Regions from separate parts of the Pseudoalteromonas sp. CO342X genome, predicted to be linked through region 1. Evidence: predicted binding sites of a transcription regulator. Region 1 holds the regulator's gene; each other region holds the start of a gene.

Region 1 (7,511 bases):
GATGACTTAGTCTATTGGTTACCCGCTTCTTTATTAATTCTCGCAGCAAAGTCTTGTAGGGCGATACTATCCGACGAAAGTCCAGCGCCAGCGACAGCTTGAGGCATACCATAAACAACACAAGTCGCTTCATCTTGCGCCCAAATAGTGGCCCCTACCTGTTTTAGCATACGAGCACCATCTCGGCCATCTGCGCCCATTCCCGTTAAGACAATCGCTAACGTGTCGCCACCATAAGCTTTTGCAACACTTGCAAATGTCACATCAACGCTGGGCTTATAGGTGATCCTTGGACTATCATCTTCGAACACTTTTAGTGTCTTACTACCACCGCGATTTTCAACCAGCATTTGCTTACCGCCAGGGGCTAAATAGGCCACCCCAGGCATTAATCTATCACCTTGCTCGGCTTCCTTAACCTTAATCTGGCATAAACTATTCAATCTTGCTGCAAACGCAGGTGTAAATGCGGCCGGCATATGCTGGATAAGTAAAATTGGATGAGGAAAGTTTGCAGGCAACTGAGTTAGTATTGTTTGCAGTGCAACGGGTCCACCTGTTGATGTACCAATTGCAACCAGTCCATATTTCTTACCCGATGCTCTAGCACCCGCAGCACTAGACGTACCACCAGATACAGGCCTCTGAAAACTTCTATCCGGTTGAGGGATCGTTGCTCGTCCTGTATCAGCGCGAGTTGCTCTAGACTCGACGCGCTTTGGCGGAGTCGCAATAGTAGGGCGAGTAAAACGGCTAACGCGACGGCGGCCAATTTCCTTTACCTTATTTTGTAACGACTTAATTGCTTCTTCGCTATTACGAGCGATGTCTTCAAACTTTTTCGGTAAAAAATCTACAGCGCCCGCATCCAGTGCATCTAACGTAGCACTAGCGCCTTCACGAGTTAACGAAGAAAACATTAAGATTGGGGTCGGAGTGGCCTGCATGATCTGCTTCACCGCACTGATCCCATCAAGCACAGGCATTTCCACGTCCATCGTAATTACGTCTGGACGCAATGAAGCGGCCTTTTCAACCGCCTCCTTGCCATTAACTGCGAAATCTATAACTTTGATTTCACTGTCTTTTTCTAAAATTTCACTGACTCGACGACGAAAAAAACTAGAATCGTCTACGACTAACACTTTAACTGCCATTGGCAACGCTCTTTAATTTGCTCTACAGCAGAGCAGCAAATGCCGCTCTAGAATTCGAACTACGCCTAATAAAATTAGGCGTAGTGTTTTAATAAGTTGGGGACATCAAGGATTAGCGCAATACCACCATCAGATGTGATGGTAGCACCAGCCATACCTGGTGTACCTTGTAATAACGCATCTAGTGGTTTGATTACGACTTCCTCTTGACCTATCAGAGAGTCAACCACAAAACCGACTTGTTTAGTGCCAATTTGCGCAATGACAACATGGCCTTCAGCCTTTCTCATGCCCCTGTTCGCACCTTTTACCAACCAATGTTCAAGATAAAATAACGGAATTGCTTTTTCTCTCACTATGATAGTCAACTGACCATCAACCACATTCGTTTTTGTCAAATCTAAATGGAAGATCTCGTTCACGCCGGCAAGTGGTAACGCAAACGTTTGCTCTCCGACTACCACCATCAAGGTAGGCAAAATAGCCAATGTAAGCGGTACCTTAATCTCTAATACGGTACCAACACCCAATTCTGATTGGATATTTACCGAGCCATTCAATTGAGTGATCTTCGTTTTAACAACGTCCATCCCAACACCACGACCAGAAATGTCTGAAATTTGCTCTTTTGTTGAGAACCCTGGTGCGAAGATCAAATTATAGGCTTCGGTATCGGACAGTCGGCTTGCTTGATCGGAGTCAATAACGCCTTTATTTATAGCAATCTTTTTGAGCTTTTCAGGGTCCATACCGGCACCATCATCTCGAATCGTGAGAAGAATGTGATCTCCCTCTTGAGATGCTGACAATGTGACTGTACCCATTCTTGGTTTGCCCGACGCTTCGCGTACGTCAGGCATTTCAATGCCATGATCTACTGAGTTTCTCACTAAGTGGACCAATGGATCTGCAAGCGCTTCAACCAAATTTTTATCTAAATCCGTCTCTTCGCCCTGTAAAACTAGGTTGATTTCTTTTTTCAAGCTGCGAGCAAGGTCTCTCACTACTCGAGGAAAGCGACCAAATACCTTTTTGATTGGCTGCATCCGCGTTTTCATCACGGCGCCCTGCAAATCAGCAGTGACTACATCAAGGTTCGAAATAGCTTTACCCATGCTTTCGCTGTTGGTGTTATTCGCTAAGCTAACCAAACGGTTACGAACCAATACTAATTCGCCAACCATATTCATGATTTCATCAAGACGTTTAGTATCAACTCGGACCGTGGTCTCAGCTTGTGCCGCAGGTTTCTTCGCAGCGGCTGGTGTGGAAGCTTTTGCAGCCTCGGGCTCTTTTTGCGGTGCTGGTGCTGGAGTCGCAGGCTTAGCTTCAACTTTGGGCGCAGGCTTTGGTGCAGGTTTCGGCGCCGGCGCGGCTTTAACAGGCTCTGGTTGCGCAGGTTTAGTCTCTGAAACCTCTACTGGCGATTCATCGACCGCTTTAGGTGCACTGCCTTTACCATGAAGCTCGTCCAACAAAGCTTCAAACTCATCGTCGGTAATTTCTTCGTCGCCAGTAGACCCACTTGGGGCTGCTGGTGAGGTTGATTTAGCCTTAGGTTCACTCGCTTCTGGGGCAACAGCATCTTCTGCATTTGGTGCTCCACCGAATTTACCAACACCATGAAGTTCATCTAAGAGGTTATCGAATTCGTCATCGGTGATATCACCATCATCTGCGGTTGATACAGCTTCAGGTTTAGTTGCCGGAGCAACAGCAGGCGCATTACCCGAACCGTGTAATTCATCTAAAAGATTTTCAAATTCTTCTTCTGTTATCTCATCGATGCTGGAGCCGCTATCATCGCCTGAACCAACATCGGCGTCGAATAAAATATCATCAGCACTTAAATCTGGCACCACAGGTTCTGGCTCAGAAGTAGGTTCGTCAATCACTTCACTGACTTCGTCTTCAGATGCAGGCTGGCTAAGTTTGTGGAGTGTTTCAAGCAACACAGGGTCGGCCGCTTCTGGTTCCTCACGGTTTTGAATACAAGCGAACATTTCGTTGATCGTATCCAAAGATTGCAAAATAACATCCATCAGTTCGGAAGTTACTTTTCGTTGCCCTTGTCGTAGTACATCAAACACGTTCTCCGCACCGTGACAGGCATCGACCAGTTCGGTCATACCTAGGAAGCCAGCCCCACCTTTTACGGTATGGAAGCCACGGAAAATCGCATTGAGAAGTTCTTTATCTTCAGGATTATTTTCTAGTTCAACAAGCTGTTCAGATAACAGTTCTAATATTTCGCCTGCTTCAACAAGAAAGTCCTGCAAGATATCTTCATCGACTTCAAAGCTCATACACACTCTCCAACTAGAAGCCTAAACTAGATAGCAAGTCATCGACTTCGTCTTGACCAGAAACCACGTCATCTCGCGATTCAGCGTCAATAATTGGACCTTCAGGTCCAGACAATTCATCACTGATAGTCTCGGTTGTTTTTATTTCGTTTTCATTCGCTTTCACAGCAGTTGAAGGCGCTTCATCTGAAGTACCAAAAACAGTCAGGAGGTGAATGAGACTATCTTCTACTTCTCTCACAAGCTCAATGACGCGCCGAATAACCTGCCCAGTCAAATCCTGATAGTCCTGAGCCATCAGCACATTCGTCATTAAACCTTGTAATTCGTCTGTACGTGTCTTTGAAGTCTGCATAAAGCTGTCGAGATCATGACACAGAGATTTAAACTCACCGAGTTGAATGTCTCTGCTCATCAATCGATCCCAAGTGGGCTTTATTTGCGCTAACTCATCCGCTAGGTTCTGCGCAAGAGGTAAGCTTTCTTCGACCGCGTCCATCGTTTTGTTAGCAGCGCTTTCTGTCATTTCCATAACATAATTAAGACGCTGCTTGGCGTCAGGAATAGCCTCTGTCGTGAGATCTGCGAGGCGAGTATCCAGCTCAAAGTTCTTCAAGGACTCGTGTAATTGGCGAGTCAGCTTTCCGACTTCTGCAAATAACTCCGATTGCTCTTTGTTAGCAGCTTCTAAAATCAGCTGGTCAGCTTTTTCTTGTTCACCTTGCTCTAGAAGCTCAACAAGTTGCTTAGCTTGTTCAAGTGTAATTTGAGGCGCAGCATTTACAGACATAGGCCATATCCCCTTGCTGTTAGCCTAGTCGCTCAAATACTTTTTCAAGCTTAGTTTTGAGCGTACCTGCAGTAAACGGTTTAACAATATATCCGTTCACCCCAGCTTGCGCTGCTGCAACAATTTGTTCTTTTTTCGCTTCTGCGGTAACCATCAACACTGGAATGTGCTTAAGCTTTTCATCTGCGCGTATTGCACGAAGCAAATCAATACCTTGCATGCCCGGCATATTCCAATCAGTTACTACAAAGTCAAACTCCTGATTTTGTAGCATCGGAAGTGCTGTACTACCATCATCAGCTTCTTGAACATTGGTAAAGCCTAAATCTCTTAATAGGTTTTTGATTATTCTTCTCATAGTAGAGAAATCATCAACCACGAGAATCTTCATGTTCTTATCCAAAACTTCCTCCAGTGAGGTTCGAACCCAACTATTTTATGTACTCTAATTTATCCAGTCATTGATTTTAGCTTTAAGCTTTATCATTGCCTGACCGTGAATTTGGCTTACTCGAGATTCACTGACATCAAGGATGGCACCAATCTCTTTTAAATTCATTTCGTCGTTATAGTAAAGTGATAAAACCAGAGCATCCCTTTCGGGTAACGCTTTGATAGCATTTACTAAAGACTCGTTAAAACGTTCATTTTTAACGTTATTAAACGGTTTGTCTAGCGCAAAATCGCTGTTTGCTGGGGTTATCACGTCTTCATCAACCCCAAGATCCTCAATACCGATGACTTTACTTGCATTTACATCATGTAAAATATGATGGTACTCATCTAGAGATATATCAAGTTTTTCAGCGATTTCAGTGTCTTTTGGTTCTCGACCAAGGAGAGATTCTAACTCGGAGATAGCTTCTGCAACCATTCTGCTATTTTTGTGAACAGAACGAGGCGCCCAATCACCACGACGGATTTCATCCAGCATTGCGCCTCGAATACGGATCCCCGCAAAGGTTTCGAAACTAGCGCCTTTAGTTGCATCGAAATTTTTAGATGCTTCAATCAATCCAATCATACCTGACTGGATCAGATCGTCGAGTTGCACACTTGCCGGAAGTCGAGCAATCAGGTGGCATGCCACTTTTTTGACAAGTGGAGCATGCCGTTCAACCACCTTATGAATGTGGTCTGAAGTTTGATATCCCGCAGCTCTATTGACCGGAGAAGCCATAATCACCCGTTTACAAGTTGTTCAATGAAAAATTCTAGATGACCAGAAGGTTGATGCGGAATTGGCCATTTAACTGCCTTAGCAGCTAGTCCCTTAATCGCAATCGCCGCAGGGGAACTCGGAAATAAATCCACGATAGCTCTTTGTCTGCGAGAAGATTTACGCATGTTTTCGTCAAACGGTACGGTGGCCACTAATTCCAGTGCTACATCAAGAAAACGGTCTGTAACTTTTGAAAGTTTAGCAAATAATTCTTGCCCTTCACGCATACTGCGGACCATGTTGGCAACAATTTTAAAACGATAGACACCATGCTCTCTGCTCAAAACTTTGATCAACGCGTAAGCATCTGTAATGGAAGTCGGTTCATCACACACCACAACCATCACATCTTGTGCAGCTCGAGAGAAGCTCAGAACCATATCTGAGATACCAGCTGCGGTATCAACAATTAAGACATCAAATTGCGTGTTAAGCTCGCTAAATGCACGAATAAGTCCTGCATGCTCTGCGGGAGTCAGCTCTACCATACTTTGAGAGCCTGAGGTCGCCGGTACAATTTTAATTCCAGCGGGACCTTCTACGAGAATCTCATCTAGTTCACATTCACCCGACAACACGTGCGACAGATTTTTTTCTACCCTTAGACCTAACATCACATCACAGTTTGCCAAGCCCAAGTCCGCATCTAAAACGAGAACTCGCTGTCCTTGTTGGCCCATAGCGATGGCAGTATTGAGCGAGACGTTGGTTTTACCCACCCCACCTTTTCCACCGGTCACGGCTATTACTTTTACACCCTGGTTGCTATTTTGACTCATTCTACGCAGGCCACTTGCTTGATCTAAAACTGTGTTAATCATACATTCCTACTGACTCTGACGCTACAGGTACACGTCGAGAGTGCTGTGCTTTTATTCTTTTTAAATACAATTGCTCAGCCTTTTTTACTAGCTTTTGAGCATTTGCTACGCGAATGTCTTCTGGCACTCGCTGACCGTTGGTAAGATACCCTATTGGCAAGCGATTTTGAATCGCTATGCTAATTATCTCACCTAAACTTAGACTTTCATCAAGTTTTGTGAAAATACAGCCACTTAAATTTACTTTTTTGAAGTGTCTTACTGTTTCTTGTAACACATTCATCTGTGCTGTCGCACTTAATACTAAATAGCTGCGAATATCTACTCTCGCGCTACGCATAAGTGTATTTAACTGTTCAGTTAAGCGCAAATCTCTTTGACTCATTCCCGCCGTATCTATTAATACTAGACGCTTATTGCGTAAATGATAAAGCACTTCTGCAAGTTCATTTGCATCTTTAACTTGCTTAACCGGACAACCAATAATTCTACCATAGGTAGCTAACTGCTCGTAAGCGCCTATTCTGTAGGTATCAGTCGTTATTAACGCCACTTTATCTGCACCGTATTTTTGTGCACCTAATGCCGCTAATTTTGCAACCGTTGTGGTTTTACCAACACCAGTTGGACCCACCATCGCAAATACGCCACCTTGACGAAGAATATCATTGTTAGTGGTGTGCATTTGGTTGATCACCATATTTAACAATGCATTCCAGGCTTCTTTACGAGAAACATCATCAGGGATAAAGCATGCCATTTGCTCAGCAACATCTTTGTCTATGCCCATTCCTTCCAAACGATCTACAAGACACGCACGGGTTGGATCGCGACGAGCCATTTCTTGTTTCATTAGACCAGATACTTGATGTTCAAGTAATTGACGAATAGCGTTCATTTCTTCACGCATTGCACTCATTTCGTCAGGCTTGGCATTTAACTCCGGTAAATCATCACCAAAACCGTTGTCTAACTCATCCGACTCGCCCCACTGCTGTGGCTGCTCAAATGCATCATCATCAAAGTCAAAAGATTGGCGACGAGCTTGCTGTGGCTTCGCTTGATGCGTCGGTGCAGCAGTTTGTGTTTTACGTTGGCTGCTTAACATTTGCTCTGTATCAATCCCCGACTGGGAGAACATAGAAGCAAGTTCTGGTGAGCGCGGGCGCGGTGCCTGACGCTCGAGCAATGCCGCTAAGCTATCGGCAACTTGCG
Region 2 (7,511 bases), on a different contig from region 1:
CTTTTTTTCGATCTTTTTGATCGTTCGAACAAACATTAACCAAAACCCACTTTTTAGTGTAAAAACCATGCAAAAAAGGACAAATCTTACTATCAGAACTATATTAATTATTGCGAAGTTTAATTAACTCGTTAAGATAGCTAACTCATTTGTTAAATTAATGTTTAACCTTCTTTTAATTGGTATATTTATATGAAGTCTTTTGATCATAAAGTAATTTTGATCACTTTGGTTATTGCAGTAACGAGCTTTTTCATTGTTGATCTTGCATTAAGCTCTACACAGCTCGACGCTGCTCTTATGCTTGCCGTAGGTATTATCATCGGTAGTGTAGTAAGCCAGTTTTTAAAAAGTGATACACAACAAGAAAAACAATCAAACTTATCAACTACTACATTATATGTAGGCAATCTACCATATCGAGCCAACGAACATGTTGTCCGCGAACTTTTCGAAGAGCAAGGGCAAGTATTTTCAGTTCGTCTACTTAAGGATAAAAACACAGGCAAACGACGTGGTTTTGGTTTTGTTGAGATGTCTAAGCAAGATGCAGAAAAGGCGATCACTCAACTCAATGAGCGTGAATTTCAACAGCGTACATTAAAAGTAAGAGAAGCAAAGCAAAAGCCTGAAGGTGAGATGGATCACTCACCCGCTTAATTAATCTTTATTTAAATTAATTATAGAGATTACTTCTTTACTATCCATTACTGGTGCCGTTGCATAGAAACACACTTCCGATGCACTCGGCACCTTTTCTCCTACTACTATTTGACTTCCCAACAATGACACTGCACGGTTGGCTATTGCTTTGCCTGAATCAACCAGCTCAACATGCTTCTGTAAGCAATTCTTGATATCGTGAGCTATCAAAGGAAAATGTGTACACCCCAACACTAGCCTATCAACAGTGGCTGGAATGTTAAGCCGAGCTATTTCCGCGCACAGTGCCTCTTTATCCAACTCATTATGCCAATAAAAGTGCTCAGCGATCCTTACAAGCTCCGTTGAATGCAAAGTTTCAACTTTACAACCTGAGGTAAAATCCATGATGAGCTTATGCGTATATGCATTATTTGACGTTGCCGGTGTTGCTAATAGTGCGATGTGCTTGGTCTTTGAACTAGATGCAGCAGGCTTAACAGCAGGAACCACACCTATAATTGGTATCTGGGTATGTTTTCTGGCTTCTTCTAATGCGTATGTTGAAGCGGTATTACATGCAATGACGATGAGATCAACATTGTCCAAGTATTGCTGTTGCCAACGAATAAGTCCCTTGACACGTGATTTGATTAGCTCTTGAGGCTGAAGGCCATATGGGAGAAAAGCATTGTCCATAACATAACTAAATGAAACCCCCTGCAAACATGCCTTTAAGTGCGACAGCACACTGGTGCCACCGATCCCCGAATCGAAAACCAAAATATGCGACAAACTTCATACCTCAAATCAATGAAGTATGAAGTTTGCCATGAGTCCTCGCGAAAATAAACTGGCTTAGCTTGTTTGTTTTTGCTCTACTTGCTCTTTATTTAGTTCATTCAGTTTACTAAAAAAGCTACTAGCATAATCCAAAAACTCATTTAGTCTCGACTGACCTTCATTCATCCAAGCAAGCAGGTTTGGCAACTCATTATCGGCATTGAGTCCCTTAGCTTGCTCTTGCACATCTGCTAACTGCTTATTGAGTGGCATAAATGCCTTCTCTAACTCTTTCATTGGATTGCCTTGCTGATATTGAGCAATCGCAGCAGACGTTTTACTTTGTCTTAGATCCATCGTGAAATTAGTGATCTGATCTGAGTTTAAGCTAAGCGACTTTGCCAAATCGAAAGCTTCATCGTATTCACCACCGAAAAAAGAATCACTGACATTACGGATATCTTCCATCATATCGTTAATTGCCTGCTGCTCCTCTTCGTTCAGCTCACCATTTACCTTAATTGAGAAACTAACCTCATGAGAGGACTTAGTGCCATATGCCATGCCATAATCATTACCTTTTTGCGCGACACTCGCAGCGGCCCCCTGAGCATACGCATCGGAGAATGAAATAACGACTTCATCCCCTTCAGCTGTAGTAAATGCATATTCAGCCTGATTAGAGAGGCTCGCAAACTGTGCGGCACTGATCGCTAATGCCTTTGGCGACTTTTCTTCAAACAATTCTTTTTCAAAATCATCTAAACCTTTAAAAATCCCTTCTCGTGATTTTTCAATACCATCTTCGATGTCGGAATTGAAAGCGCCCATGCCTTTTAACTCTTCGCTGGCTTCATTAATACCCTGTAGCACGCCCTTACGTGCCCCATCTAGCATAGATTTCAATTCGTCATCATTTTTGCCGTCGACTTTGGCTTTCTTCACTGCACCCTGAACAAAATCGAGTACATTTTTGACAATAGATTCAAAATCAAATAGTGGCTTGTCTTTTTTATCTTGTGTCGGCTTCTCAATCCCCAACGCTTCTGCAAGCTTATCATCAAGAATTTTAGCTGCTAGCTTAGATTTATTCCCCGCATAGCTGTCCGAATTAATTTGGATATTTGGTCCTATCCCTTTGCTCTTTCCAGGCTTATGCTGCATCGCTGGATTGAGCAACTGATTTAATTGCCCGATTTTCATGGTATGCCCTCCAATATATTAGTTAGATTATCGGCATATTTGCGCAAAGCTAAAGTATAATGATTAAAAAAACAGCAAACCAGACGCATCAGTGATGCTAGACTGGACAAATTAGCAACGCTCCCTAAAATAGCGCCTCTTAATTCAACATAGATGGTTTTAGCATGGCAGTAATAAAAATTGATGATTCAGCATACGAGCAACAGTTAGCAGATAAAGCTGAGCGTATCACAACACAATTTGCACAGTTTGATGCACCTGCACTTGAAGTGTATGAATCTGCAACTCGCCATTACCGCCAGCGCTGTGAATTTAGAGTATGGCATGAGGGTGAAGATCTGTTTCACATCATGTTTGACCAGCAAACAAAAGAAAAGATCCGTGTTGATAGCTTTGATCCTGGTGCGCCGCTTGTCAATGAAATGATGCAGGTGATGATACATCAGCTGAAAGGCAACGAGATATTGCGTCGTAAACTGTTTCAGATCGACTATCTCACGACGCTGAGCGGTGAAATACTGATCAGCTTACTTTATCACAAGCAGTTAGATGAAGCGTGGCAAACTGCCATGCAGACATTAAGAGCCGAATTGCAACAAACCTATAAAGTTGATTTTATCGGTCGTGCTAGAAAACAAAAGGTTGTGTTTGGCAACGACTATGTAACTGAAAAACTAAGCGTTAACGGTAAAGAATATATTTATCAGCAGGTTGAGAACAGCTTTACGCAACCGAATGCGGAAGTGAATCAGAAAATGCTAGCTTGGGCGCAGTCCATTAGTGAACCGCTAAGCAACGACCTATTAGAGCTTTATTGTGGTAACGGTAACTTTTCAATCGCATTGGCAGGCTCATTCAATAAAGTGCTGGCTACTGAGATCTCTAAATCATCAGTAAAGTCTGCACAATTTAATATTGCAGCAAATAAAGTCGATAACTTAGATATTATTCGCATGTCGAGTGAAGAGTTTACACAAGCCATGAAAGGGCAGAAGTTTTCTCGATTAGATGGTATTGATTTACAGTCCTATGATTGCCAAACGATCCTTGTCGACCCGCCTCGTGCTGGCATGGATGAATTGACTTGTCGCTTAGTCAGCAACTACGACAACATTATTTATATCTCATGTAATCCAGACACGTTAGAGCGTGACTTAGCCTTGTTATGTGAAACACATAAAATCGCACGTATGGCGATTTTCGATCAGTTCCCTTATACCCATCATATTGAATCTGGCGTTTACTTAGTGAGAAAGTGATCTCTAACGATTAACGACTGGCTGCCATCGCTGTGATAAGTGCTGGCAGCTGAGTTTCGCTAAATACTTGAATACCGGATTGCTGTAATAAAGACGCAGTCAGCCCCTGCCCTACTATTTTTTTACCGGTATGACTACCATCGTAAATCAGATTGCTGCCGCAAGACGGACTGGACTCTTTTAACAACGCAAACTTTATATCGTGCTGAAGGCAAGCCGCTAGCGCTTTTTTAGCACCGAGTTCAAACGCGGTGGTAAAATCATCCCCTTGTTTACTCAAAACTTTACCATCTGCTATTTCAGCCGATGGGCGAGGTGTTGGTAAACCACCAGATACTTCGGGGCATAGCGGTAAGACCCAATTTTTTTGCCGCCAATACTGTAATGTATTGTCTTGAAGGCTTTGTGAAGAGGCGTCATACCTCACCGGATAGCCCAATAAACAGCTAGAAACTAAAATTTTAAACATAAAAAAGCCCCGCAATAATTGCAGGGCTAGTCTAATACAAATTAGATTTTATTTCTTTGCTAAATAATTCACCAAAGCAGCAATTTGCTCAGGCTTAGTCGTACCAGACTCACGAAGTAATAGCTTGTATTTACCGTTCACCACGAACATTGGTACCCCTGTTAGCGCGCCTTTATCAGAAAGAGTCTTCTGCATACGTTGCATTTTTGAAGCTTTAGTACGAACAGAGAAACTGGCATAAAGTTTATCAAACTTCTCTTCTTCAACACCTTGCGCAATAAAGATATCTTTTACATCAGCAAGTTCATTGATTTTTGCACGCTTGCCATGGATATGATTAAACATGGCTGCAACTATCTTGTCTTTTTGTGGCAGCACTTCAGCAGTTGCAAGTGCTTGTGCCAACACCTGTTGGATCTCAGGCTCTCTTGGACCAACAAAATCTATATGGCTTTTTTTAAACTTAACGCCCTCGTCCAACTTTGGTTTAACGTCAACGATTAAATTTTCCATTGCGTTACAGGCTGGACAATAAAAAGAAAAATACTCCATTACCTCAGGCTTTTTCGTGCCACGCTCAGCAATAACTTCATAATGTACACCTTCTTCAAATGGCGCAGCCTGAGCAAGAAGAGGAAGCATTAGTGCAACCGCTAAGCCTTTTAATACTTTCAACATACTAACTTTCTCCAGTCCTTATTTTTTTAATAGATATGCGATCAATTCATCAAGCTGCTCTTGACTCTTGATACCTTTCATTTCGATTCTGTATTTGTCGTTTACGATAAAAGTTGGAACGCCTGTAAGCGCACCCGCTTCAGAAAACTTTTCTTGTGCTTTAAGCATGTTATTTTCCGCACTCACTACTGGCATGCTCGTTACAGCCTGATCAAACTTTTCAGCAGAAATCCCATTTAACTCCATTAGCGTTTTCAAATCTTTAATGTCTAACAGTTTGTTTCTTTCAACATGAATAGCATTAAAAATCTTCTCGGCAATCACATCCGCTTTGCCTGCTTGATCAGCAATAATATAGGCATAGCTTAGGTTGCTCTGCGTTTCTGTAGGAACGCCTCGCAGGAAGTTCACATGGCTTTTTTCAAAGTACGCCCCCTCAGGTAAGTTCTTTTCAATCGCTTTTGCAATTGGCTCAAAGCGGAAACAGTGAGGACAGTAAAAAGAGAAAAACTCAGTAACTTTCTCTGAGTTACTCTGTTCGGTTGTTAAGGTTGTGTAGTGTTCACCTTCGGTAAAGTCTGAAGCCATCGCAGCAATGGGCAAAAGTAATGCAATAAGTGCGATTTTTAATTTTTTTAGCATGTTACTCTCTCTAATTTTAAGGAAATAGGCTCAAACTTGGTTCATCTAATGCAGCAAATTGCTCTTTTAACGCTAGGATCTGTTGTTCCCAGTATTTGTCTGTCGCAAACCAAGAAAAGTTCCGCTCGAATGCAGGATCCTGCCAGCGCTGTGCCAACCAAGCCATATAATTCACCATTCTCATGGCACGTAGCGGCTCAATTAACGCAAGCTCTTTTGAATCAAACGGCATAAATTCTTCGTAACCCATAAGCAGGGTGTCTAACTGTACCAATTGCTCGTTGCGGTCGCCATTTAACATCATCCACAAGTCTTGTATTGCAGGGCCTTGCTGACAATCGTCAAGATCCACCAACATCAATTGATCTCTAGACCACAATAGATTTCCAGCATGACAATCCCCATGAAGCCGAAGTGTTTTGGCAACTTGATACTTTGAGGTTGCTTTGTTAATAACTTGCTCAAGAATAGTAACAAATGGAGTGTGTAGATGACTAGGCACTAACTGGCTTTTTAGCAGTGTTTGTTGCGCATCAACCAAAAAACGCTGGGTATTGAGCTGTGGTCTATGCTCGAATGCTCGCTCAGCCGACAGACAATGCAAGCGCCCTAGGTAGCGACCTAAAATTTCTAAGTGATCTAGATTATCGAGCTCGAACTGGCGTCCACCAACGCTTGGAAACAACGTATAGCGATAACCTTCATAAAAATGCAGACTACGCCCAGCAATAAGTAAAGGTGCTACAACAGGCACTTCAGCTTCTTTCGCTGCCAGTGCGAATTCATGCTCTTCTAGAATTTGTTCATCCGTCCAACGCGCTGGGCGGTAAAACTTCACCACATAACGCTTGCCGTCCTCAGCACCAAATTGATAAACACGGTTTTCATAGCTGTTTAAGGCCAATAATCCCGTTGTCGGATATATCTCAAGTGCCTCAATCGCATCTAAAATTAGATCCGGTGTCAACGCGTTAAAACTAAAATCGTTCATAATGTTTATAAAAAAGCGAGGTTTTATACCTCGCTTTTACCTTGTTATCTTCCTTTGAAGAAATTGGTCGGCTGCGCCAGCCGTTCTTCAGGATCGTCTTGGTTAATAAGCACAAACTCAAATTCAGTGACTGGCTTTTTCAAATCATATGGATCAATCACAACAGAGAGTGGCACATCTAATGTCGTGCCTGCTGCTAAGTGCACCTCTTGCTTACCGATCACCTGATAATTACTTAGACCTGTTATTGCAATAGAAAATTTCTGCTCAACTTGCGCTTTGTTTATCACTTTCAAGGTATAGGTATTTTCTACCAATCCCTCAATATTGACACGATAAAGCTGATTTCTATCCCGAATAATATCAAGATCCATCGGCTTACGCATCGCAATGTTCGCAACTAATGCACCAGTGATAACGACCAGAATCATTAAATAACCGATTAATTTACCACGTACTGGTTTGGTCTTTTCGCTGGATGATTCTAAATTGCGCTCTGTAGTGTAAGCAATCAATCCGCGCGGGTAGTTCATCTTATCCATAACACCATCGCAGGCATCAATACACGCACCACAGTTGATGCATTCATATTGCAAGCCATTACGAATATCGATACCGGTAGGACACACCTGAACGCACAGGTTGCAATCGATACAATCTCCAAGCCCTAGCGCTTTTGGATCTTGCTTGCGTCCTCGAGGACCTCGACTTTCACCTCGTTCGCTATCATAGGCGACGGTAAATGTGTCCTTATCAAACATGGCTGATTGGAAACGAGAGTAAGGACAGATGTGTAAACACATGATTTCCCTCATCCAACCGGCATTACCATAAGTACAAATGG
Region 3 (7,511 bases), on a different contig from region 1:
CAACATCAACACGGTAGCTTTTTGATTATACTGGCCGAAAATTTATGGCCTGGCGGCGCTCAAGCGCTTAAAACAGAGTTAAATAGCAATGCCGATATCAATTGCGCACTTTGCGTGTTAGGGCATATTCAACGCGGTGGGGCACCATCTGTTGAAGATAGAATGCTCGCCACGGAATTAGGGGTAGCGGCTGTGGAAGTGGTCAGTGGCAGCATCAAAGCAAACACTGAAGTTGCGACGCCTATTATGGTAGGAAAAATACATGGTGCAATTGTAATTACTGAAGTCGAGAAAGTGCTGAATATGGATAAACCAGTATCACAGGAATGGGTGCAACGATATCAGCACTACCTCGCCGAGCAATAAATACAGTGAGAGTGAAGCACATATTGATTATTCACTCTCACTACAGCTTGTGTAAGCGCTAGCCAAACACGCTAAAAGCAGATTCGTTAAGCCACAGGTGACATAAAATACTTGCGATATAACCAAGCAAAATCACGGGTGCCCATTTTAAGTGCCCCATAAAAGTATAATAGCCTCTAGCTTGCCCCATGAGCGCAACACCTGCCGCCGAGCCAATAGAAAGTAAACTCCCCCCTACCCCAGCCGTAAGCGTGATCAACAACCAATGGCCATGTGACATTTCAGGTTGCATCGACAGCACCGCAAACATCACAGGAATGTTATCGATGACCGCGGAAATAATCCCTAAGAATACGTTGGCATAGGTTGCAGACCATTCACCATATAATATCTCTGACATTAAACTTAAATAACCGAGAAACCCAAGACCACCAACACACATAACAATACCGTAGAAGAATAATAAGGTATCCCACTCAGCGCGTGAAACTTTGCTAAAGACATCAAATGGCACAACACTTCCTAACTTCTCGAGACGCTCTTGATCCCCTTCTCTTTCCGCCATCGCTCGCTTGCGTGCTAACGACCCAGGCAATGTCATTCTTAGGAAGTAACCAAAAAACTGTAGGTAGCCCAGCCCCATCATCATGCCAAGAACCGGTGGTAAATGCAGCAAGCTGTGTGAAAGCACAGCGGTTGCGACAGTCAGTAGGAACAAAGTTAAAATTCTTAAAGCGCCGCGTTTAAGCTCTACTCTTTCGTAAACTGCACTCGGCTTTCTATCCGCCACAAAATAACTCATTACGAGTGCAGGTACGATGTAATTGACCAGTGAAGGAACAAATAGCGCTAAAAATTCACTGAAATGTACCATACCGGCTTGCCATACCATCAAAGTGGTAATGTCACCAAAGGGACTGAATGCACCGCCAGCATTGGCTGCTATCACGATATTGATACAGCTTAGATTGATAAACTCTTTGTCACCATCAGCCACCTTCATCACCACGGCACACATTAGTAAGGCTGTTGTTAGGTTATCTGCAATTGGAGAGATAAAAAAGGATAAGAACCCAGTGATCCAAAATAGATTCTTATAGCTAAAACCCTTTTGGATCATCCACGCTCGTAGTGCATCAAAAAGGCGGCGCTCCTCTAGCGCGTTGATATAAGTCATCGCAACGAGCAAGAACAACATCAACTCCGCAAATTCTAACAAATTATGCCGAAACGCATGCTCGGTAACATCGGGTTGTCCCTGATTAACATAATACGCCCCAATCATGAGCCAAATGATGCCTGCCGCTACAAGCACTGGCTTTGATTTTCGCATATGGAGTTTTTCTTCGAGCATTACAAGTGCGTATGCTAAAACGAAGACAACAATACAAACCAAGCCGAGTGTCGAGCTGGTAAGATCTAAGGTGCCTTGAGCCGCCAAGGCTGGTGATGGGATCACGGATATGACCCATGCGCAACAGAATAGCAGTAGTCCATTGATTTTCATTTTTTTGCCTATCGATGAGTGCAGAGGGATGGCATTTCAGCCAAACTCACTTTAGCATAGATAAAAAGTAATCAGCATTGGACTGAAGTCTAAGGCATCCTGTTTACAGTATTACAAACAGGCCCATACATCAGCAGTAGGTATATATGCTTCAACTTTCGCAGCAACAACAAATTGAATTACAGCAAAAATTGAGCAACGATGGCTTTGCACGGATTGAAAATATTCTAGACGATACAAACGCTCAACAACTACATGAGTGTCTCTGTAACCTAGACTACCAGCTCGCACTGTTTCATAACGGGGCAGCAAAATCAGTCAAAGACAGTGATATTCTTGCCTTAACACCGCAAGAGCAGCAAGCCTTGCTTGAAGATATACATAGCTATGCATCACGTGGGGTTGGTTTTATGTATGGCCGCCACTCCATAGAATCGACGAGCCCTGAGGCTCTGAAAAAACTCTACAATAACCTCAATAGTAGCGCTGTACAGTCCTGCTTTTCCGCTATCTCTGGACAGAACATAATCCGTACCTCTGCCCAAGCAACACGATTTATTGGTGGTCAGTATTTAACTCGACATAATGACATTGTTGAAGCTGAGGGCCGGGTTTATGCCTATGTACTCAGCCTAAGCAAAAGTTGGCACCCTGACTGGGGCGGGCTACTGCAGTTTTTTGAACGTGATGGCACACCCACTAAAAGTTATGCACCTAAGTTCAATTCACTGGTGGTGTTTGATGTAAGTAAAATTCATTCTGTGACTTACGTCGCACCATTTGCAAAAGCGCCGCGACTTTCTGTAACGGGGTGGTTTAGAACAATAGACACGTAAGCTCAACCCGTGTCTATTGTTCTAGGTGTCTATTTTATTAATATTTTTCGCTTATCTTTTCAATGGTTAAGATCAGCGCAAGGCCTGCAATGGCAAGCGCAATACATGCCAGCGTATTTGGGTCTTGACCGTATAGCGTACTATATTGCGCTGGCAAAATATTGGCCTGACTCAATGGCTTTTCGATACCACTGGAATTCACGTAAGTCGTAAGCACTTGTTTCCAAGGCCACAATAAATTAAGCGAGCCAAGTAAAAAGCCAGCTAGTAGCGAAAACGTTACTTGTTGATAGTGCGCCAATAGCCAGCTGAGTAGGCGCGAAAACGACATTAACCCCACAATACAACCTAGTAAGAATAGACTCACTAAGCCAAGTTCAAGCTGGTTCACCGCACTGAGTACATGGCCATACATACCCAATAACAGTAGAATAAAGCTCCCTGAGATCCCAGGTAAGATCATCGCGCAAATGGCAATAGCACCGGAGATAAAAAACATCCAATGAGATGCTTGTGCTTCAGCTGGTGAAAGGGAAGTAATAGCAAAGGCCACGACAGCACCAACTGCGCAGGCAATAATATTTTGGCCGTTCCAATGAGAGACCTGTTTTGCAACATAAATAAAAGAAGCGACGATAAGACCAAAGAAAAATGACCATACCAGTGTTTGGTGTGCTTCCAATAAATAAGTGATCACCTTCGCCAAAGACGCTGCACTGATGAGCAAACCAGAAAATACCGCCAGTAAAAAGCTACCATCAATGTACTGCCAAGTTGCTTTTAGGCCGTCACGGCGCAGTGTACTCAAAGCCTGTAAGTTCACACTTTTAATGGCATTTAAAAAACGTGCATAGATACCGGTAATAAAAGCAATGGTGCCGCCGGAAACGCCAGGGACAACATCCGCAGCCCCCATTCCGGCACCTTTTAAAAACATAAAGAGATAGTCTCGTTTGCTATCTTTATACTGCACAAATTTCTCCTTTCATTTCCACTGCCGAGCAGTTTAACTTAAAACGCTAAAAAATAGCGACAGCTAAAGCTTTCGCTTAACTGGTCGATAACCAATTATGATATTTTACGCGCTTGTACCATGATCATCAGAACGCTTTTATTACTTGTTACGGCTTTACCCGCGACGACTTTTGCAGCAGAACATATTGATGCAGCACCGCTTGGTTCTCTTTATCAGCAAGACGCTAATCGCTTCTACGAGCCATCGCAACTGATAAAGCTGGAAAGCGAAAACAAAAGCTTTTATGTATTTCATCAAGAATATATGGCAGCTGCTCGTGAAGGCATCGTGATCTTATTACCAGACATGCAAACTCCGCCCCTCAATAACAGCGGCATAAGCTTTCTTGCAAAACGCTTAAGCGATGATGGCTACGACACCTATACCCTTACTCCGCCAGACCTTTCTTATGCACCGAGTCTACTAGAGCAAGACATCGCGCTCCCCGATGCTGAAAAACCGGCTCAGCAAACGCTTGCCCCCATTTCAGAATCTAATCTCGACGAATATAAAATGGCCTTGATCAGCCGCTTTGAGGTGCTTTATAACACCCTGTCCATGACTCAAACAGAAAAGTTGGTGGTTGTCGCATTTGGTAATAGCGCAGGTTTATTCGGTGAGCACTTAGCCACCCTACCCAATCTACGTATCGATGCCTTTGCCGTTGTAAGCCCACAACTACCTAATGCAACGCGGCAAAAGCACTTGGCATCCAACCTTTCTTTGATAAGCCCTGCTTTACTGGATGTTTACTACAGTTTTGACAATCCTATTGTGGTCGACAATACGCCAGACAGAGCCCGCTGGGCGAGAAAAAACAGTAAATTTGATTATCGCCAACGGGAGCTTTTTGGAGAAAAAACCGATCCACTCCAACATCAAAGGCTCAGAAAGGAGTTACTCGGTTTTTTACGCGTCTTATAGTGTTTCAAGTTAGCTCTTTTTTAAATATTCATAGGCAGACTGAATATCTTGGCTTTTGCGCTTTGCCACTTCCATCATATGCTTAGGTAATCCCTGAGACACCAATTTGTCAGGGTGATGCTGCGACATTAGTTTGCGGTAAGCTTTTTTGATTTCACGCTCATTCGCCCCTTCACTCAATCCCAGTACAGCCAATGCTTTAGCACGGTTTAAACCGTTATCTTGTGGTGCTGGTTGACGGCCGCCCTGTTGCTGGTGTTGATGTTGCGATCTCCCCGACGCCTGAGAGCGACGAAACTCAAATTCTGCTTGGTAGCGCTTTAGCAGGAACAAAAAGTGTGTTTCTGCGAAACCTAAATACTTGCTCACCTGTTTAAGTAAGGCCTTCTCCGCATCAGACACATGACCATCACAAAATGCCATTTGAATTTGAATCTCTAAAAACAGCTGCCTCAAGTCATAGCGTCTAGCAAAAGCTTCTTTAAAATCGGTAACCGCTTCTTTTATCGAAAAGTCGCTGCTTTTTCCCGCAGTAAACGCATGTTGCGCTTCTTTTCGCTCTTCACCCTGCAAGCCCATTTCGCTCATAAACGCAGACGCAGCTTGAATGTGGATTTCACTGACTCGACCATTAGACTTGGCGATATGTCCCATCACAGAAAAACAGCTGGAAAAGAACAAGGCTTGGCGCTCATGCAGATCTTCACCTTTCATGAAACCTTGAAAGCCACCGACTTTATCAAAATCCTGACGCAAACTTTTATCAAATAAATGGCCGAGATAAAAACCTAAAATAGCGCCTAACCAACGACCAAATAAAAAGCCGAAAATTGTGCCTAATAATTTACCCCACATCGCTATACCCTAACTTTTCGTTGATCATTTTTAGTCGCTCTGGCGTGCCAATGTCGTCCCATGCGCCCAAATACAGTTCAGTAGAAACTTTATGCTGCTCAAGCCCACTGCGCAGCAACGGCCCTAGCTTTATAAAGCCAGCCCCAAGCTCGGCAAAAAAACTTTGGTGATATTTACCAATGCCGGACAAGGTATACTTTTGCTGATTGAGCGGCTGATGGGCAAGGCAAAAATCGCCTTCAGGATTATGCTTGGGATTTTCTACCAACACAATGTGCGCCTCGCAATGGCCCTCAGCTATGCTGCCGAGCTGTAACTGCATTAGGCTGCTGACATCATAGTCCGTAAAAATATCGCCATTGAGTACAATAAAGCTGTCATCCTGTTCACATAACATCGGCAATGCTTGAATTATTCCACCTGCAGTTTCTAATCCGCCTTCAGGCTCATCGCTGTACTCAATATTGACACCGAAGTGAATGCCATTGCCGAAATAGTCTTTTATCACCTGACCTTGCCATGCAAGATTTATCACAATATCGCAGATCCCAGCCGCTTTTAAACGCTCGATATGATGCTCAAGTAGTGGTTTTCCTGCGACGTTAAGCATAGGTTTTGGTTGGTTCGCGGTCAGTGGCATCATGCGTTTACCACGACCAGCAGATAAAATTATCGCTTTCATTGTTACTTCTATTTAGTGCCTAATTTGGCCTGCGCTTGAGGCATTATGTCATTCTCCAGCCAGCTTGCAAGCCACTGAAATTCTTTATACTTATTCGCCACTTCAACAAGATAGCGTAAGGTTGGCAAAATATTTTCTAAGTACCCGCCTTTGCCGTCTCGCTGCAATAGGCGAGTAAAAATCCCGGCAGCTTTAAGGTGCCTTTGCATCCCCGTTAAGTCAAAGTAATGTTGGTAGGTGCTAAAATCCATATCGCCTAATAAATTTGCCGCTTTTAAGCAATCAAAGCTATGTTGCTGAAGCTCAGTAAACTCATGTGCATCAAGGCGAGTATAACAATCCCGCAACAAAGAAACCGCATCATAGGTGACAGGTCCTTGTACCGCATCCTGATAATCAATGAGATACCACTGAGACTGATGACATATCAGGTTGCGACTATGAAAGTCTCGATGCATCGTAACCTGCGGCTGGCAAGTCATCGCATCAACGAGTTTCAACTTCACATTATGCCACTGCACTTGTTGATATTCGGTGGGTGTTAAACCAAGCCATTTTGTTACAAGCCACTCGTAAAAGATATTAAGTTCCATATCAACGAAATCAGCATCATAGGGCTTCATCCATTCACTCTTTGGTGTTTTGGCTATTTCTGGAATAAGCGCTATCAGCGCACGATAGTCCTCTAGCCGAGAAGGCAATGCCAACCTATCGGCCAAATGCTCAGAACCCAAGTCTTGTAACAGTAACAGCCCTTGCTCTTCATTACTCGCAAGGATTTGTGGCACATTGAGGCCTTGCTCTGCAAACACCGTATTTAAACCGATAAAAGGGGCATTATCGAGTTTATCGACTGGTGTTTCCATTAAGATCCACGACATCGTTTGTCGCTTAACGCGATAATAACGGCGGAAACTGGCATCCGAGGTGATAGCCTCACACGTAAAATCGTCGCTATGTATTGCTTGCTGTATAAACTCGACGCGCTGGTTTTGACTATTCATGGATTAACTATTACACCTTCTACTTGTAAATATTTAAATGCTACTGTATTTCCGACAGTTTTCATTTATCATGATGAGCTTATTATTAAATGCTCAGCTAATAGGTTATTAAATGCGCAAAATTTGGGGCTTGGCTGTATTATCCGCGATTCACTCTACAGCTTTTGCTAATACGAACATTGTCGCCGCACAATGTAAAGACTATATGCAGCCAGAAAACTGGAAGCCGTTAGCCTCGCTGCCCAAAAATGCCATTGATATCGTTGCCGATGACTTAGAACTACAAGGTACTGATAGCGCTGAGTTTTCGGGTAATGTGGTG
Region 4 (7,511 bases), on a different contig from region 1:
TTTCACTTCATTTGGGTTTCATGGATCAATCCCATCAATCGTTAAGTACGTGGGCGTAGATATCCGCCAATTACGTAAAGTAATGATGTTTGGTGCTTCCCTCCCGCTTATCATCTATGTATTTTGGCAACTACTAAGCCAAGGTGTTATGGGTCAAGAGAGCTTAATGGCAAGTGAGGGACTGCCGGGTTTTGTCACCAGTATTTCGTCTATCGCACACAACGACAACGTACAATTATTTGTGACGGTTTTTGCAGATCTTGCTCTCGCAACTTCATTCTTAGGTGTTAGTCTCGGCTTATTTGACTTTTTTGCAGATGCCTTTAAAAAGCAAGATACTAAGAAAGACCGTGTAAAAACGGCATTCATTACCTTTTTACCACCGCTTGGCTTTGCCCTCTTTTATCCAAAGGGCTTTATTATGGCACTGGGATATGCAGCGATTGCGCTCGTGGTGTTAGCAGTATTTCTACCAGTTGCTATGGTATGGAAGCAGAGAAAAGTTAGAGGTAATGATGGATATCAGGTTAAAGGTGGTACGCTTGGACTAGGACTTGCCGCCATTTTTGGTGTGATGATCATCACCTCTCAGCTAATGCAAATGGCTGGCCTTATTCCTAGTTTAGGGTAAGCAAAACAGCTGCAAATTAACCTGAACCTTGGATAAGGCATTAATTATCCGAGGTTTAGGTTAACTAGTCGTTTCTGCTAATCTATTTTCCCTAGCCAATCTCGCTTCTTTTCTATCTTGCATTAGTTTCCAAAAGGTAAAGACTGGCACAAATGCTAAACACAGAGTAGCCACATTAACCATAGGAATAATTGTAGGGTACAGGTAAGTTGAATAGGACAGATCCATAAAATGTCTGTCGACAAGTCTAAAAAACTGTAATAGCGGTGCTGGAATAATGATTATTTGGGCAAGAATACTTTGCCATAGATACATCTTATCTTTAACAGCCCAGTAAGCAATAATTGCCATGAAGACAATGTCTGAAAGGGCCCAATAGATATACCGATAAACTTTATCAGGATCAGCAGCCCTAATATAATCAGAATTCAGAATTCCCAAGACATAAAACAACGCAATTAGAGTTGCATATCTTAACGCTTTTATATCACGAACTGCGAGACATAAAATAACCGCGATAAAAGATACCCAAACGCTATGCTCAAAAAAGAAGAGCCTAACAGGCTCCCACGCGGACCACATAATTAATTACTTTGTTACACTTGGCTTTTTTTCAGCTTCATCATCGCCGCCAGAGCCGTTATCACCTGGTAATCTATAATTTTTAATGTTCATCATTTTATCCTTATCGAGAGTTTGTAGAGCAGCTAGAACTTTAGCGAATTCCCTGTAATTTGGCAATAAACTGTAATTAATTTTGCCTCACCTCAATAGGGTCTGACTCTTTAGGTTTACCCTGTAAAATCGAGATTTCAACACGCCTATTGCGGCGTCTATCAGCATCACTGTCATTGGGAACAAGCGGTCTGGTGTCTGCGTGACCAACCACGACCATTCTGTTCTTATCAAAACCACGAACGCGCTCCATCACAGTCGCAACAGCGACCGCTCTCGTCGCCGATAAATCCCAGTTATTGGAGTAAAGTTCGTTAGTGACTCTAAAATCGTCTGTGTGACCCGAGACAGTAATTTCACCGGGTACATCTTTGAGTAGTTCTGCAATTTCGGCAATCACTGGTTCAAATTTAGGTTGTAAAAACGCACTACCTGCGGGGAAAGAACCATTCTCTTGGATACGAATAATGATTTGCTGCCCTAGAGACTCAAGCTCAATCGCACCATCCATTATTTGCTTTTCTAGCTGCTGCGCAATCTTTTTAACAAGCTCATTAACTTGTTCTTGATCTGCGGATGCGATTGCTTGCGTTGACGCCATTTCTTGAGCTGTACTGGCTGACTCACCACCACGCTTATTGCCCCGCTGCTCTTGCCGACCACCCGCAGACGATTCATCACCGGCCTGAAACTCAAGCATCTGTTGCGTCATTTCTACGGTTTGCTGTTGGATAGTTTCAATTGGTGTTGGCTCTGGCTTACCAGGAGTAAATTCCATCGCGATAACACTGGTACCTTTTGGGATATCCTTTACTTCTATTTTGTTTTGCACACCAAAAGCAAACTTCATCGACCCGGCAATTTGCTTAAACTTCAGCACGTCCATTTCAGAAAATGCCAGTAGCAGTACAAAGAAGCACATCAGTAATGACATCAGATCAGCAAATGTCCCCATCCAGGCGGGAAGACCTGGAGGAGGACATTTACATTCTTTCTCATCTGACATGGTTATTCCTCAGCCTCAGCGCCACGTTTAGATTCAGGCAAATAATTTTTCAAAATGCCTTCAATAACTTTCGGGTTTTGGCCATCCTGAATGCCTAAGACAGCATCTAAGATGAGCCGCTGATTTCGCTCTTCTTCATCTTTACGAAGCTCAAGCTTAACCTGAATAGGGATCGCAACCACGTTAGCTAAAAACGCACCATACAAAGTTGTTAAAAGTGCAACAGCCATGGCTGGCCCGATTGCTTTTGGGTCGTCCATGTTAGACAACATAGCTACCAAGCCGATGAGTGTTCCGATCATCCCCATCGCAGGCGCAATATCCGCGAGGGATTTAAATAAACCCGCGCCTAGTTCATGTCTTGAAGACGTTAGGGAAATGTCTTTTTGCAGTGTGGCACGTACAACATCAGCGTCATGGCCATCGACTAACATATCAACGCCTTTACGCATAAACTGGTTGGGAATTTCGGCTTCTTCTAACGCTAAGAAACCACCTTTACGCGCAGAATCAGCAAGCTCAACGGCTTTTTCAATCAGCTCTTCAGGGGTTTCAATTTTAAACATGAAGGCCTTGCCGGCCACTTTACCAATGCCGAAAAATTGTCCAAGCGTAAAGTTAGACAATACGATAAAAATTGAACCACCAAATACGATAACGACGGAAGGCGTGTTATAGAACATAGCGATCTGGCCATCACTACTCAGTACCATCGACATTACAATCAAACCTATGGCACCCAGGATCCCTATTACCGTTGCTAAATCCACATGTCCTCCGGGGGAAGTTATTTGTGATAAATCACGCAGTTATTATTGTTTGAGTTATCGGCAAGTTTCTCTACAACTTAACACTATTATATTAAAAAGTGTTTAAAATGCGAGTTTATAGCAGATCTTGTAATGCCGATACTCCGTCAGATCAAAAAGTCTCTGGTTTTTTTGACCTTGGCGCGCAATCCCCCTAAAATTGCCACACTTTTACTTTACGGGTCAGTGTGACATATGGCAGTAAAAAAACCTGATAATTTGAGCTTTGAAGAGGCCATGCAAGAGTTGGAACAAATCGTTGCAGACATGGAAAACGGTAGCTTACCTCTGGATCAAGCACTTAAACAATTTGAGCGTGGGATAAAGCTCGCAAAAGCTTCAAACCAAAAACTTCAGCAAGCTGAGCAGCAGGTCGCTATTTTAATGGGCGAAGATGAGCAAGCGCAATTACAGCCATTTGAAAACGAAGCCTAATGTCAGCAAAATTACAAGAAAAACTCCTGTCTGCAAAGACTCGTGTAGAAACCACCGTTTTACACTATTTTGATAATGTGATTGATACTGAAGAAAATATCAAAGCCGCAACGCGCTACAGTATAGAAAATGGTGGTAAACGCTTGCGACCGTTTTTGGTGTACTGCACTGGTGAATTGTTTGGTGCGGCTCCAGAAGACTTAGACAAGGCCGCTGCAGCAATAGAGTGCGTGCATAGCTATTCGTTGGTGCACGATGATTTACCCGCGATGGATGATGATGAACTTAGGCGCGGCCGTCCAACCTGCCATATTCAATTCGATGAAGCGGCAGCTATCTTAGCTGGCGATGCCTTACAAACTCTGGCGTTTGAGCTGTTAAGTGAGCATCAATTCGCAGTAAGCCACCATGCGCAAATAAAAATGATTTCCGCGCTAGCTAAGGCATCGGGTCTACAAGGCATGGTTGGTGGCCAAGCACTTGATATAGCTGCTACTAATCGTTCAATTTCCATAGACGAACTTGAACGTATTCATAAGCTAAAAACAGGTGCACTGCTAAGCTGTGCTGTGGAGCTTGGGATCTTATGCGGCAACCCAGAGCTAGTTACCGAGCAAGCATGTAATGCAATACGCACTTATGGTCGTGCAATAGGCCTTGCATTCCAAGTCAGAGATGACATTCTTGATGTAGAAGGTGACACGGCAGTGCTTGGTAAGCCACAAGGCTCTGACATAGAACATAATAAGTCTACCTACCCTGCACTGTTAGGCTTAGAGCAAGCAAAAGAAAAAGCCGAACAGTTGATAGATGAAGCATTGGATGCGCTTACGAAAATAGATGGTGACACAGAAATACTTGCAGATTTAGCGAAATACATCATAGATCGAGAATATTAAGCTGACGTATAAAATAACTACGCCAAGCTAAGAAAATATTCACAAGTACTTTGTAAATACTGGCTAACATAATATTATGACCAGTTGGTGACGAATTTTAATAATTATGAAGTGAGCTGCGCGGGTAAGTACTCAGCAAAGACTCACTAGGACTCTGATAAATACCATGAAACTTGATAGTAGCAAGTATCCTTTACTCGCGTTAATTGACGACCCAAGTCAACTTCGTCAATTACCCCAGCATAAGTTATCTGTGTTAAGTGATGAATTACGAGAGTATTTGCTAAACTCAGTCTCTCAAAGCAGCGGTCACTTAGCTTCAGGTCTTGGCACGGTCGAACTGACCGTTGCATTGCATTACGTCTACAACACACCACAGGATAGATTGGTGTGGGACGTAGGCCATCAGGCTTACCCCCATAAGATCCTAACGGGCCGCCGTGACCAGATGCATACAATTCGCCAGAAAGATGGGCTACACCCTTTCCCATATCGAGAGGAAAGCCAATACGATACCTTTAGTGTTGGTCACTCAAGCACCTCAATTTCTGCAGCGCTCGCAATGGCTATTGCCGCTGAAAGAGAAGCAATTGGCCGTAAAACTGTTGCTATTATTGGTGATGGCGCAATGACTGCTGGTATGGCGTTTGAAGCCATGAACCACGCGGGAGATGTTAATCCGGACATGCTCGTGATCTTGAACGACAATGAAATGTCTATCTCAGAAAACGTTGGCGCACTTACAAACCATTTCGCTAAGATCCTCTCTGGTAGCTTCTATACCAATATTCGTGAAGGCAGTAAAAAGCTGTTAGCTGGTGTACCGCCAGTTAAAGAACTTGCTGGCCGAATGGAAGAACACTTAAAAGGGATGATAATCCCAGGTACTTTCTTTGAAGAGCTTGGCTTTAACTATATTGGCCCAATCGATGGACATGATGTTGGCACCCTAGTTGATACGCTGCGTAATATGCGTAACCTTAAGGGGCCACAGTTATTGCATGTTAAAACGCAAAAAGGGAAAGGCTATAAGCCTGCAGAGGCGGATCCTATTGGCTATCATGGCGTACCAAAGTTTGATCCAACCGTGCACAGCTTACCCAAATCAAAACCCAGTGCACCGACCTTTTCAAAAGTATTTGGTGACTGGCTCTGTGATATGGCCGCACAAGATAACAAGCTGATGGCTATAACACCTGCAATGCGTGAAGGCTCTGGCATGGTGCGCTTCTCTAAAGAGTACCCAGCTCAGTATTTTGACGTTGCGATTGCTGAGCAACATGCTGTTACGCTTGGTGCAGGCTTTGCCTGTGAGGGCTTGAATCCTATTGTTGCTATTTATTCAAGCTTTTTACAACGTGCTTATGACCAATTAATTCATGATGTTGCACTACAAAATCTGCCGGTACTTTTTGCGATTGACCGCGCAGGTGTCGTTGGTGCCGATGGTGAAACACACCAAGGGGCTTATGATCTAAGCTTTTTGCGCTGCATTCCTAATATGGTGATAATGGCACCAAGCGACCTCAATGAGTGTCGCCAAATGCTCTATACCGGTCACCGCCTAGATAGGCCAGCTGCGGTAAGATACCCTAGGGGCAGTGCGGGAAGCGCAGAGATTAGTGCAGAAATGAGCGAACTGGAAATTGGTAAGGGCAAGGTAGTAAGAGAAGGTGAAAAGCTGGCTATTTTAAGCTTTGGTACATTGCTTGAAAACGCTCAAGCCGTTGCCGCAGAGCTAAATGCTACACTAGTTGATATGCGCTTTGTAAAACCTTTAGATACCGCACTTATCGAAGAGCTAGTGGTAACTCACGAGCGCTTTGTAACACTTGAAGACAACGCAATTGCTGGTGGTGCAGGTTCAGCTGTGAGCGAATATTTTTTAGCCCAAGGCCATCTAAAGCCAATCAAACTACTCGGCCTACCTGATGAGTTTATTAAACATGGTTCGCAATCCGAGATCCACGCCGAACTGGGTTTAAGCAGCGAAGGAATAAGTCAGCAAATTAAGGCTTGGCTAAATCCACAGTCTTGACTTTGAGCAGTTCTAAAAAGGCTTCCATTTGGAAGCCTTTTTTATGCTCTGCCTCTCGTCCTGCAATACGTTGACAGTTTAAGAGTGTGGATGAGCTTTACCTCATCCACACTCTTACTTCCGCAAGTCCATTACTTTGCAAAAGTTGTAGCTGAGACTCTATGTTCGCGCTTTGCTCAAATTCGAATGCATCCAATTGATCGTCAAAGATGATTGTCGCAGCACCATCACCGCCACGTTGTTTGACCTGATGTAATGCGATATCAGCGAGATTCACAGATGATTCCCAACCAATGACCTTACCGCCTAGTAGTGGCAATGGATAATATGACCACCCCATCGACACCGTCAGTTTAGTCGTTTTACCGTTCGGTAAGCGGTAATCCGTTTCAGCAATCGCCTTACATAAGTCACTGACATACTCTTCGATATAGTCTCTGCTAAAGTCACGTAGTAGTAATAGGAATTCATCACCACTCCAACGGACAACATAATCAGAACCTTGTGTCCGTGTATTGAGTAACGTCGCTAATTGCTGCAAACAACTATCACCGCCAATTGGACCATAAGAATCATTAATTTTGCTAAAATCATCAATGTTCATGATCATCAATACCAAACTCTTATTTTGAGCCTGTAATGACTGTGCATTACGCTGATAATGCTCGACATCTTTTGGTAACTGATCAAAGAGGAAGCGACGACTACGTAGCCCCGTCAATTCATCTGAGTGACTTACAAGTTTAAGCTGAGTATTGACCTGATTAAGCTTTTCGTTGGCTTTTCTGAGCTCTGTCGTACGCTCTGCTATCAACGCTTCTAGCGCGGCTTGCTTTCTTCTTTCTTGTGCTCTAAATACCCAGAAAATGAGATAGAACATAAAGATAAACGCACAAGTGATAAACAGCCTAAAGTAAATCGTCTCATCGAAACGGCGCGGTAACGTAATGGATAAGTTAAGCACCTTCGCCTGCTCCCAATCTTGCCCTTGACGCTTAACTTCTAAAACAAAGGTGAA

Evidence for each region. The regulator FliA, encoded in region 1, starts transcription of late flagellar genes. The targets are predictions, from matches to a motif close to CTAAAGNTNNNNNNNNNNNNGCCGATA.
Region 2: a site for FliA is predicted at 2,657-2,683, ahead of EXT47_RS01710 (DUF5610 domain-containing protein). Genes of this name have one in related genera too.
Region 3: a site for FliA is predicted at 3,746-3,772, ahead of EXT47_RS02555 (DUF3530 family protein). Genes of this name have one in related genera too.
Region 4: a site for FliA is predicted at 3,138-3,164, ahead of pomA (flagellar motor protein PomA). Genes of this name have one in related genera too.

Annotation. Positions count from the first base shown of each region.
Region 1 is NZ_SGPH01000020.1:162,910-170,420, forward strand. It holds gene EXT47_RS10925 (chemotaxis response regulator protein-glutamate methylesterase) at 12-1,157, opposite strand; gene EXT47_RS10930 (chemotaxis protein CheA) at 1,232-3,463, opposite strand; gene EXT47_RS10935 (protein phosphatase CheZ) at 3,477-4,253, opposite strand; gene cheY (chemotaxis response regulator CheY) at 4,273-4,656, opposite strand; gene EXT47_RS10945 (RNA polymerase sigma factor FliA) at 4,699-5,433, opposite strand; gene EXT47_RS10950 (MinD/ParA family protein) at 5,436-6,296, opposite strand; gene flhF (flagellar biosynthesis protein FlhF) at 6,289-7,511, opposite strand, start outside.
Region 2 is NZ_SGPH01000007.1:51,950-59,460, reverse strand. It holds gene EXT47_RS01720 (RNA-binding protein) at 193-660, shown strand; gene murI (glutamate racemase) at 661-1,437, opposite strand; gene EXT47_RS01710 (DUF5610 domain-containing protein) at 1,501-2,628, opposite strand; gene trmA (tRNA (uridine(54)-C5)-methyltransferase TrmA) at 2,793-3,887, shown strand; gene EXT47_RS01700 (DUF523 domain-containing protein) at 3,898-4,356, opposite strand; gene EXT47_RS01695 (thiol:disulfide interchange protein DsbA/DsbL) at 4,405-5,034, opposite strand; gene EXT47_RS01690 (thiol:disulfide interchange protein DsbA/DsbL) at 5,053-5,676, opposite strand; gene EXT47_RS01685 (serine/threonine protein kinase) at 5,693-6,667, opposite strand; gene ccoG (cytochrome c oxidase accessory protein CcoG) at 6,712-7,511, opposite strand, start outside.
Region 3 is NZ_SGPH01000010.1:120,527-128,037, reverse strand. It holds gene EXT47_RS02575 (ATP-dependent 6-phosphofructokinase) at 1-366, shown strand, start outside; gene nhaD (sodium:proton antiporter NhaD) at 425-1,873, opposite strand; gene EXT47_RS02565 (2OG-Fe(II) oxygenase family protein) at 2,020-2,709, shown strand; gene EXT47_RS02560 (DUF368 domain-containing protein) at 2,747-3,682, opposite strand; gene EXT47_RS02555 (DUF3530 family protein) at 3,803-4,648, shown strand; gene djlA (co-chaperone DjlA) at 4,658-5,503, opposite strand; gene murU (N-acetylmuramate alpha-1-phosphate uridylyltransferase MurU) at 5,493-6,185, opposite strand; gene EXT47_RS02540 (aminoglycoside phosphotransferase family protein) at 6,194-7,189, opposite strand; gene lptD (LPS assembly protein LptD) at 7,302-7,511, shown strand, end outside.
Region 4 is NZ_SGPH01000010.1:307,376-314,886, reverse strand. It holds gene EXT47_RS03415 (aromatic amino acid transport family protein) at 1-631, shown strand, start outside; gene EXT47_RS03410 (hypothetical protein) at 692-1,213, opposite strand; gene EXT47_RS03405 (flagellar motor protein MotB) at 1,383-2,312, opposite strand; gene pomA (flagellar motor protein PomA) at 2,315-3,082, opposite strand; gene xseB (exodeoxyribonuclease VII small subunit) at 3,317-3,556, shown strand; gene ispA ((2E,6E)-farnesyl diphosphate synthase) at 3,556-4,455, shown strand; gene dxs (1-deoxy-D-xylulose-5-phosphate synthase) at 4,622-6,493, shown strand; gene EXT47_RS03380 (ligand-binding sensor domain-containing diguanylate cyclase) at 6,591-7,511, opposite strand, start outside.